DNA from 2 places in the Micrococcus sp. KRD077 genome. Region 2 is predicted to be linked to the other one. Evidence: predicted binding sites of a transcription regulator. Region 2 holds the regulator's gene; the other holds the start of a gene.
The links. The regulator LexA, encoded in region 2, represses DNA repair genes until DNA is damaged. The targets are predictions, from matches to a motif close to TCGAACANNTGTTCGA.
Positions count from the first base shown of each region.

Region 1 (4,412 bases), on a different contig from region 2:
GGAGCCCGTCGACACTCCGGCTCCCGTGGCCGGGGAGGAGCCGGGGGAGGGAACGGGCGGGGAGGAGACCCACACGACCCCGGACACGGTCGAGACCGGGCGTGAGGTCCGGCGGGCGCGCTCGGAGCGCTCGCGGCCCTCGGCGCGGGACTCGTGCTCATGGCCCGGGGGCGGGTGCGCCGGGTCTGACACACCCGGCCGACGAGGGGGCCGCGGGGCGGTGGACGGGAGACCGTCGGCCGCCCCGCGGTCTGTGCTCAGCCGGCCGGAGCGGATTCGATGGGGCCGGTGCAGCCCCAGGCTGAGGAGTCGACGCTGCAGTCATCGGCGACATTGCGGGTGATGGTGCGCCAGATATTCGCGGTGACAGGGGCCGAGTCGAGGCTGATGGTGCCCGGGATGAGCACCCACTCGCCCCCGGCCTCCCGGTATTCGCCGATGTACACGGTGGTGAGGCGGACCGTGTACTGCCCGGTGTCCTCGTACACGTGGCTCGTGGGGGTGGGGACGTTGAACTCCGGCTGGCTCTGGCCTGCGACCGAGGTGGTCTTGGTGGGGGACCCGTCCCCGTAATCCCAGTGGAAGCTCACCGGCGTGGCGCGGAGTTCGACCTCGACCCCGTTGAGGGTGGTGACGAGCGTGCGCGTCTCGGCGTCTGCGTAGAAGTTCGTCTCCGCATTGCGGATCCCGCGTCCGCCATTGTCCGACCGGATCTCAGGCTCCAGCACGAGGAGCGTGCGGACCTCGTCGATGGAGACGGGCGGGGCGCCGTTGCTGGAGGCCTTGGCCGTCCAACATTTGGGGGCGCCATAGACGGGATTCGCATCAGGTTGACGGGTGTCTATGGTCTGCGCCCGGATCCATGAACCCTCGGGGCAGAAGTTGTCCTCCTGCTCTCGGCAGCTCTCGAAATCCGAGTTGCCGAGCTGCCCTGGGATGCACGCACTGACCGTCTTGTGCTCTAGGTGGGATGCCACGGGAGCCGACGAGTTTGCACCGTCTGTTCCAGGTGAAGAAATCTCCGACGGATCGGTGCAATTTACTTCAGACTTCACGGCGTTGTCGCCTATTCCATAGGAATTTCCCTGGGTGCCACATTTGACTACGGGTTCTTCGGAGGCGGCGGGCTGTGCAGTAAGGAGCAGGGAGGTAAGAGCGAAACCGCACAGGAAAAGCCTAGGTTTCATGCTGGTCATCCGGCTGGAGACTCGAGCGTCATGCTGTCTACGACCCAATGTCCAAGGTCACTTGAGTAGGAAAGTTCTGCAATCCACGGACTTTCAGGTGAGGCTGAAACCTCTCCGCCGGGAAGAATTTTTCCCTTGGAGTCACGGGCAGTCTCAGGGCTCAGATCGATGAGAAGTGTTGCTATATATCCGTCTGTAGATGGCTGGGTCGCCATGGAGGTGATGCTTGGGCCGTCGCCAGACATCCATCCGTCGTTCTCATATAGACCTGTCATTGACTGCTTGTACTGCTCGCAAAATTTGCAAGTCTTGCCTGATACCTCTTGCAGAGGTTGGGGCTCACCCGTCTGCTGCAGGAAATAAGTCGCCTCCCAGAAATAGCGAATCGCCGCCTCGGCGCCCTCCTTGGTCTCTTCCTTCATGGCGGCGGGCATCTTCGGCTTGGGTACGTTCTGAGCGGGACCGTCGGCAGACGCAGGCACGTATTCGCCGGACCCGCTCGTCTTGGCCGCGGGGGATGAGCTGACGCCCGCGGTCTCGCTCGTGCTCGCGGGCGCGGACGTCTCGACGGCGGGCTTGGCGGACGAGGGTGACGTCGTCGACGACTCGGCGGGCTCGGACTGCCCGCCACAGGCGGTCAGTGCGAGCGCCAAGGCCACGCTGAGCGTGCCGGCCTGGGCGAATCGGTGGCGGCGCAGGGCGCGCCCGGGTGCGGTGAGAGACATTTCCCCTCCAACTGGACGTCCGTCGTGTGTCCGCGCCTCCCGCGCTGATCCCGCAGCGCGGTGCCCGTGGCAGGCGAGGCCCGGTTGGTTCGGAGTATACGCAGGCGGATTGTGGTCCTGCTCGCATTGTCCACAGGACCGTGCCGGCGCACTTCTTCCGGCCCAAGAGACGATTTTCTCGTGCATGTGCGCCCCAGGGTCGGGTCGAGGTCCGCGGCCAGGACTCGGTCCCTCCCATCCCGGGGGCGATGCGTCCTTAACGTGTCCGGCGGGCGCCCTACCTTCGCACACATCGCATTCGAACACGTGTTCGAGTACGATCGGGGGTGCGGCCCCACCTTCCCACTTCTTCCCCGCGTCCGGTCCGCCGGACGGGCCGCGCTCCCATCGCCCGACGGCACCCCGTCGTCGGTCCGGTCAGCAGTGCACAGGGAGAGAAGCAGAATGGGAGTCCTCACACAGTCGGTGGCGGTGGAGTGCGGGGCAGACGGTACCCCGCAGGGGCTGCGCTGGAACGGGCGGGACTACGTCCTCGCAGAGCGCCCCGTGCGCTGGTTCGAGCGGCGCCGCTGGTGGGCGGAGGAGGTCCGCGCGAAGAAGGGCCGCGGCGCCGGTCTCGTCGACCACGAGATGTGGCGGCTGCAGGTCCGCCTGGCCCGGGCCGGCGCCGCGCCCCTGCAGACCCTCGACGTCGCCCACCACCTGGACTCCGGCCGGTGGCGGCTCGTGCGCGTCCACGAGCACGCTCAGGACCTGAGGCGGTCGGCATGAGCCAGGCCGCCGCGGCCGGACGCACCGCCGCACCCTTCGCCCACCTGCACGTCGCCTCCGCGTTCAGCGCCCACTATGGGGTCAGCTGGCCCGAGGACCTCGTGGCCGCCGCCGCGGCCGCGGACATGGACCTGCTGGCCTGCACCGACCGGGACGGGCTCTACGGCATGGCCAAGCACGTGGGCGCCTGCCTGCGCCACGGCATCACCCCGATCGTGGGCGTGGACCTGGCCGTCCGGTGGAGCGAGGACGAGAACGCCGGCCGCGTGGTCGTGCTCGCCCGAGGAGGCTGTCATGGCTCCGGCTACCGCTCCCTGTGCGAGCTCGTCTCCGCCGCCCACGCCCGCACCACCGGGGGAGCGGCAGGCGGCAGCCCGTGGGCCAGCGTCGCCGAGCTCGCCGCCGCGGCGGCCGGCCGGGTCCCCACCGCCGCCAACCGAGACAACCCGCCCCGTGCGGTGGGTGATTCCCCGCGGGGCACAGCACGGCGGGCGGGGGGCGAGAGACGCCCCGAGCCGGAGGCCGGGATCCTTTCGAACGCTGCTCTTGCCCGTCCCCCAGTCACCGCGGGCTCCCCTCGAGGGGTCTGCACGCAGCGGAGGCAGGCCGCTTCTCGGTCCGTTGCCACCCGTGAACATGGGGTTGGCGAGCGGCTCGTCGTGGGACCACGTGGACCCGCCGAGGCGGGGTCCACAGCCGCTTCTCCTGAAGCTGGGCCCAAGCGTATCGCAGCGTGTGCGCTCCATCGGGCAGGGCGGTGACGCGCAGCGTCATACTGCGGGCCCGGGTGTCGACGTGTGATGCCCCCGCGAGACGACGACGGCCGGGCGCCTCCGCGGGGAGGCGACCGGCCGTCGTCGGGACGGGGCTCAGGCGGGCGAGGTCAGAAGTCCCAGTCCTCGTCCTCGGTGTTCTCGGCCTTGCCGATCACGTAGGAGGAGCCGGATCCGGAGAAGAAGTCGTGGTTCTCGTCCGAGTTCGGGGAGAGCGCGGAGAGGATCGCGGGGTTCACGTTCGTGGTCTCGGCCGGGAACATGGGCTCGTAGCCCAGGTTCATCAGCGCCTTGTTCGCGTTGTAGTGCAGGAACTTCTTCACGTCCTCGGCCAGGCCGACGGCGTCGTAGAGGTCATGGGTGTACTCGACCTCGTTCTCGTACAGCTCGAACAGCAGCTCGAAGGTGAACGCCTTGAGCTCCTCCCGCTTCTCCTCAGGCAGGGTCTCGATGCTCCGCTGGTACTTGTAGCCGATGTAGTACCCGTGCACGGCCTCGTCGCGGATGATCAGGCGGATCAGGTCGGCGGTGTTGGTGAGGCGGGCGTGCGCGGAGAGGTACATGGGCCAGTAGAAGCCCGAGTAGAAGAGGAAAGACTCGAGCAGGGTGGAGGCGATCTTCTTCTTGTACGGGTCCTGGCCGTCATAGCGCTCCACGATCAGGCCGGCCTTGGCCTGCAGGTTCCGGTTCTCACGGGACCAGCGGAACGCCTCGTCGATCTCCGGGGTGGAGGCCAGCGTGGAGAAGATCGAGGAGTACGACTTCGCGTGCACCGACTCCATGAACGCGATGTTCGTGAGGACGGCCTCCTCGTGCGGGGTCATGGCGTCCGGGATGAGGGAGACGGCGCCCACGGTGCCCTGGATCGTGTCCAGCAGCGTCAGGCCCGTGAACACGCGCATGGAGAGCAGTCGCTCCTCATCCGTGAGGTGGGACCAGGACTGGACGTCGTTGGA
Region 1 is NZ_JABFAZ010000040.1:36,651-41,062, reverse strand. Features, by position in the region: gene J1M39_RS12350 (hypothetical protein) at 1-343, shown strand, start outside; gene J1M39_RS12345 (PKD domain-containing protein) at 258-977, opposite strand; gene J1M39_RS09870 (DUF6318 family protein) at 1,193-1,912, opposite strand; gene J1M39_RS09865 (DUF6504 family protein) at 2,357-2,683, shown strand; partial or broken gene J1M39_RS09860 (PHP domain-containing protein) at 2,680-3,135, shown strand; gene nrdF (class 1b ribonucleoside-diphosphate reductase subunit beta) at 3,567-4,412, opposite strand, start outside.
Region 1: the regulator LexA is predicted to act here: its motif matches at 2,211-2,226, upstream of J1M39_RS09865 (DUF6504 family protein).

Region 2 (4,412 bases):
CGAGGCCGGGGCGGCCCTGGACCGCGCGTTCACGGACACTCCGTCCGGTCTGATCGCCGCGGGCCCGGACGAGGTCCAGGAGCAGGCCCTCACCGGCGTCCTCACGGCCGCGCGCCAGTGCCTGTCCGACCTCGGCCAGGACAAGGACAAGGAGGCCGACGCCGACGGCGGACGGCAGATGGCGCGCTCGCGGATCCTCGAGGTCCTCGAGGTGGTGGAGCGCATGCTCGCCGCCCGGCCCGAGGCCGACTTCCCCGAGGTGCTGTGGGCCACCCGCCCCGGCCACTTCGAGCCCGGCGTGGGCTGGCAGCCGGGGGACGAGACCGACCCGCCCCAGCTCTACGTGGCCCCGCTCTCGGTGGCCGGCAAGCTGCGGGAGGGCCTGTTCGGCAAGGCGACGACGGTGCTCACCTCCGCCACGCTCACCGTGGGCTCGGGGGAGCGCCGGTTCGACTCGGTGGCCGGCGACGTGGGCCTGGCCGGCCCGGACGCCCCGAAGTTCGAGGCCCTCGACGTCGGCAGCCCCTTCGACTACCCGCGTCAGGGGGTGCTCTACGTGGCCCGGCACCTGCCCCGGCCCGGCCGGACGGCCTCGCCCGAGTCCCTGGATGAGCTCGAGGCGCTCCTGAGGGCGTCGCGGGGCGGGGCTCTCGGCCTGTTCTCCTCGCGCCGGGCGGCCGAGGACGCCGCCGCCGAGATGCGCCGTCGGCTCGGGCCGAAGACCACGATCCTGTGCCAGGGGGACGCGACCCTCTCCGCCCTCGTGCGCCAGTTCTCCGAGGAGCCGGACACGTCCCTGTTCGGGACCATGAGCCTGTGGCAGGGCGTGGACGTGCCGGGGAACTCGCTGCGGCTCGTGGTGATCGACCGCATCCCGTTCCCGCGGCCGGACGACCCGCTCTCCCAGGCCCGCACCCGGGACGTCGCCCGGCACGGCGGCAACGGGTTCATGCGGATCTCCGCCACGCATGCGGCCGTGCGCATGGCCCAGGGCGCCGGGCGCCTCGTGCGCTCCGTGACGGACCGCGGCGTGGTGGCCGTGCTGGACCCCCGCCTGGCCACCGAGCGGTACGGCGGCTACATCACCAGCGCCCTGCCGGACTTCTGGCGCACCACGGACCGCGACGTCGTCCGCGGGGTGCTGGCACGGCTCGCCTCGGGCGATTGACCTCGCTCGGCCTCGGGCCGTCGGCCCGGCCGGAGGGAGCGGGTCAGAGCGAACGCAGGACCGTGACGACCCGCCCCATCACGGTGGCGTGATCGCCGAGGATGGGCTCGTAGGCCGTGTTCTGGGGGAGGAGCCAGGTGTGCCCGTCGCGGCGGCGGAAGGTCTTCACGGTGGCCTCGTCGTCGAGGAGGGCCGCGACGATGTCGCCATTCTCCGCCGTGTCCTGCCGGCGCACCACCACCCAGTCGCCGTCGCAGATCGCGGCGTCCACCATCGAGTCGCCCGTGACGCGCAGCATGAACAGCTCGCCCTCGCCCGTGAGGCGTCGCGGGATCGCCATGACGTCCTCGACCTGCTGCTCAGCCAGGACCGGGCCGCCCGCCGCGATGCGGCCGACCCAGGGGACCGGCACGCTGTCCGCCTCGTCTGTGCCGGTGTGCCACGCGGGGATCGCGGAGACCCGCGACGACGGCGCAGCGGTGGGGGAGGCGGCCTCGCCCAGCGGGGTGCCGTCCACGTCGAGCAGCACCTCGAGGGCACGCGGGCGTCCGGGGTCGCGCCGGATGTAGCCGTGCCGCTCGAGACGGCCCAGCTGGTGCGTGACGGAGGAGAGCGAGGCCAGGCCCGCGGCGTCGCCGATCTCGCGCATGGAGGGCGGGTAGCCGTGGTCGGCGATCGCGTCCCGGATGGTCTGCACGATCCGCCGCTGGCGGTCGGTGAGCGGCGCGCGCGCCGCCGGCTGATCGTCGGTGGTGCTCATGGCTGCCGTCCGTTCTCCCGGGGTGATGGTGGCCGGACTCGTGTTCCGGCGTCCGGCTGCCGTCCGGACGCTTACCGTGTCCGCCCCCGCTGGTTGCCTGTGTCTTGGCGGTCCCGGGGCGTTCCGGGGCGTCCGTGCATGGCCTCGAGCCTAGAGGAGAGCCACCTCTCCTTCAAAGATATGTTCGATCTCGTCGTGGCATGTCTCGAACACCTGTGCTAGAAAGGCATTCGAACGGATTCGAACACATGTTCGATCACCTGGAGGGCATCCGCCCCGGAGGAGGACACCATGACGCTCACCACCGCCCAGTTCGCCGGCTCGCCCGCGACGGCGCGGCCGCGTCCGGCCACCATCCGTCTGACCCGCCGCGGCCGCCTCGTGCTGCGGGGGATCCCCGTGATCGCCGCGGCCGTGGCCGCCACGCTGGCGGCCGCCTTCTTCCTGGGTGTGCTGCTGTCGCCCGCCGCGGTGTCCGCGGACACCGCGGGGCCCGCCACCCAGTCCGTCACGGTCATGCCCGGGGACAGCCTGTGGACCATCGCCACCACGGTGGCTCCGGAGGCGGACGTCTACGAGGTGATCGCCACGATCGACGAGCTCAACGGGTTCGAGGGCCGGGCCCCCGCGCCGGGCGAGGAGCTGTTCGTCCCGGCCACGCGGTGACGCACGGCGGGCCTCGCCCTCCACGCTTCCTAGACTGGCGGCCATGACCGACCTCAGCTCTCTGCCCCTGCGTGAGAACCTCCGCGGCCTGAGCCCCTACGGCGCCCCCCAGCTGGACGTGCCGTACATGCTCAACACCAACGAGAACACGCATCCGGTGCCGGAGGAGGTCGCCACCGCCATCGCCGAGCGGGTCGCGGCCGTCGCCGGGGGGCTGAACCGCTACCCGGACCGCGAGTTCACGGGGCTGCGACGTGCGCTCGCCGGCTACCTCGGCCACGGCCTCACGGCGGACCACGTGTGGGCCGGCAACGGCTCCAACGAGATCCTGCAGCAGATCCTCCAGGCCTTCGGCGGCCCCGGGCGGACACTGCTGAGCTTCCTGCCCTCGTACTCCATGTACCCGCTGCTGGCCGGCGGCACGGACACCGTGTTCGTGGACGGCGGCCGTGCCGAAGACCACACCCTCAGCGCCGAGCACGCGGCGGCCATGGTGCGGGAGCACCGTCCGCACGTCGTCTTCCTGGCCTCGCCCAACAACCCGACGGGCACCGCCCTGGACCTGGCGACCATCGAGGCCGTGTACGCCGCGCAGGCGCAGAACGAGGCCGCCGGCGGGCCCGGCGCCATGGTCGTCGTGGACGAGGCCTACGCGGAGTTCGCCCTCGCCGGCACCCGCTCCGCCCTCACCCTCCTGCCCGGCCGTGAGCGGCTGATCGTCACGCGCACCATGTCCAAGGCGTTCGCCCTGGCCGGCGCGCGCCTGGGCTACCTGGCCGCGGACCCCGCCGTCGCCGACGCCCTGCGCCTGGTGCGCCTGCCGTACCACCTCTCCGCGGTCACGCAGGCCACGGCGGAGGCCGCCCTCGATCACGTGGACGCGCTGCTGCGCACCGTGGAGGACATCAAGGCCCAGCGCGACCGCATCGTCTCCACCCTGCGCGGCCTGGGACTGAGGCCCTCGGTGTCCGACTCGAACTTCGTCTTCTTCGGTCACCTCGAGGACGCGTCCGACGTGTGGCGCCGCCTGCTCGACCGCGGCGTCCTCGTGCGGGACGTCGGCATCCCGCACCACCTGCGCGTCACCGCCGGCACCGAGGCGGAGACGACGGCGTTCCTCACCGCTCTCGCGGAGGTCCTCGGCGAGACCGGGGACCGGTCCTGAGGCGTCACCGGAGTCTCGGCGTCCGCCCGGCTCCCTAGGATAGGGACAGCGCGCGCGGCGCCCCGGCCCGCCGGCACCGGCCGCGCGCACCCGCATCCCCCCGCACCCGTCCCGGACCGGTGCGGACCCAGCCCGAGGAGGACCCGTGGCAGCCGAGTTGATCTCCGGACGCCGTGCGCGCATGACGCGCACCACGAGCGAGTCGGACGTGTACGTCGAGATGGATCTGGACGGCACCGGCCGCGCTGAAATCTCCACCACCGTGCCGTTCTACGACCACATGCTCACCGCGCTGTCCCGGCACTCCCAGATCGACCTGACGGTCCGTGCCACCGGGGACACGCACATCGACGTGCACCACACGGTCGAGGACGTCGCCATCACCCTGGGCGAGGTGCTCAAGACCGCGCTCGGGGACAAGTCCGGCATCCGCCGCTTCGGCGAGGCGTCCGTGCCGCTGGACGAGGCGCTGGCGCGCGCCGTCGTCGACGTCTCCGGCCGGCCGTACCTCGTGCACGAGGGCGAGCCCGAGGGCCAGCAGTACCACCTCATCGGCGGGCACTTCACCGGTTCCATGACCCGCCATGTGTTCGAGTCGATCACGTACCACGCGGCGATCTGCCTCCACATGGACGTCGTGCGAGGCCGGGATC
Region 2 is NZ_JABFAZ010000002.1:60,573-64,984, forward strand. Features, by position in the region: gene J1M39_RS00280 (ATP-dependent DNA helicase) at 1-1,168, shown strand, start outside; gene lexA (transcriptional repressor LexA) at 1,212-1,928, opposite strand; gene J1M39_RS00290 (peptidoglycan-binding protein LysM) at 2,220-2,594, shown strand; gene J1M39_RS00295 (histidinol-phosphate transaminase) at 2,638-3,759, shown strand; gene hisB (imidazoleglycerol-phosphate dehydratase HisB) at 3,941-4,412, shown strand, end outside.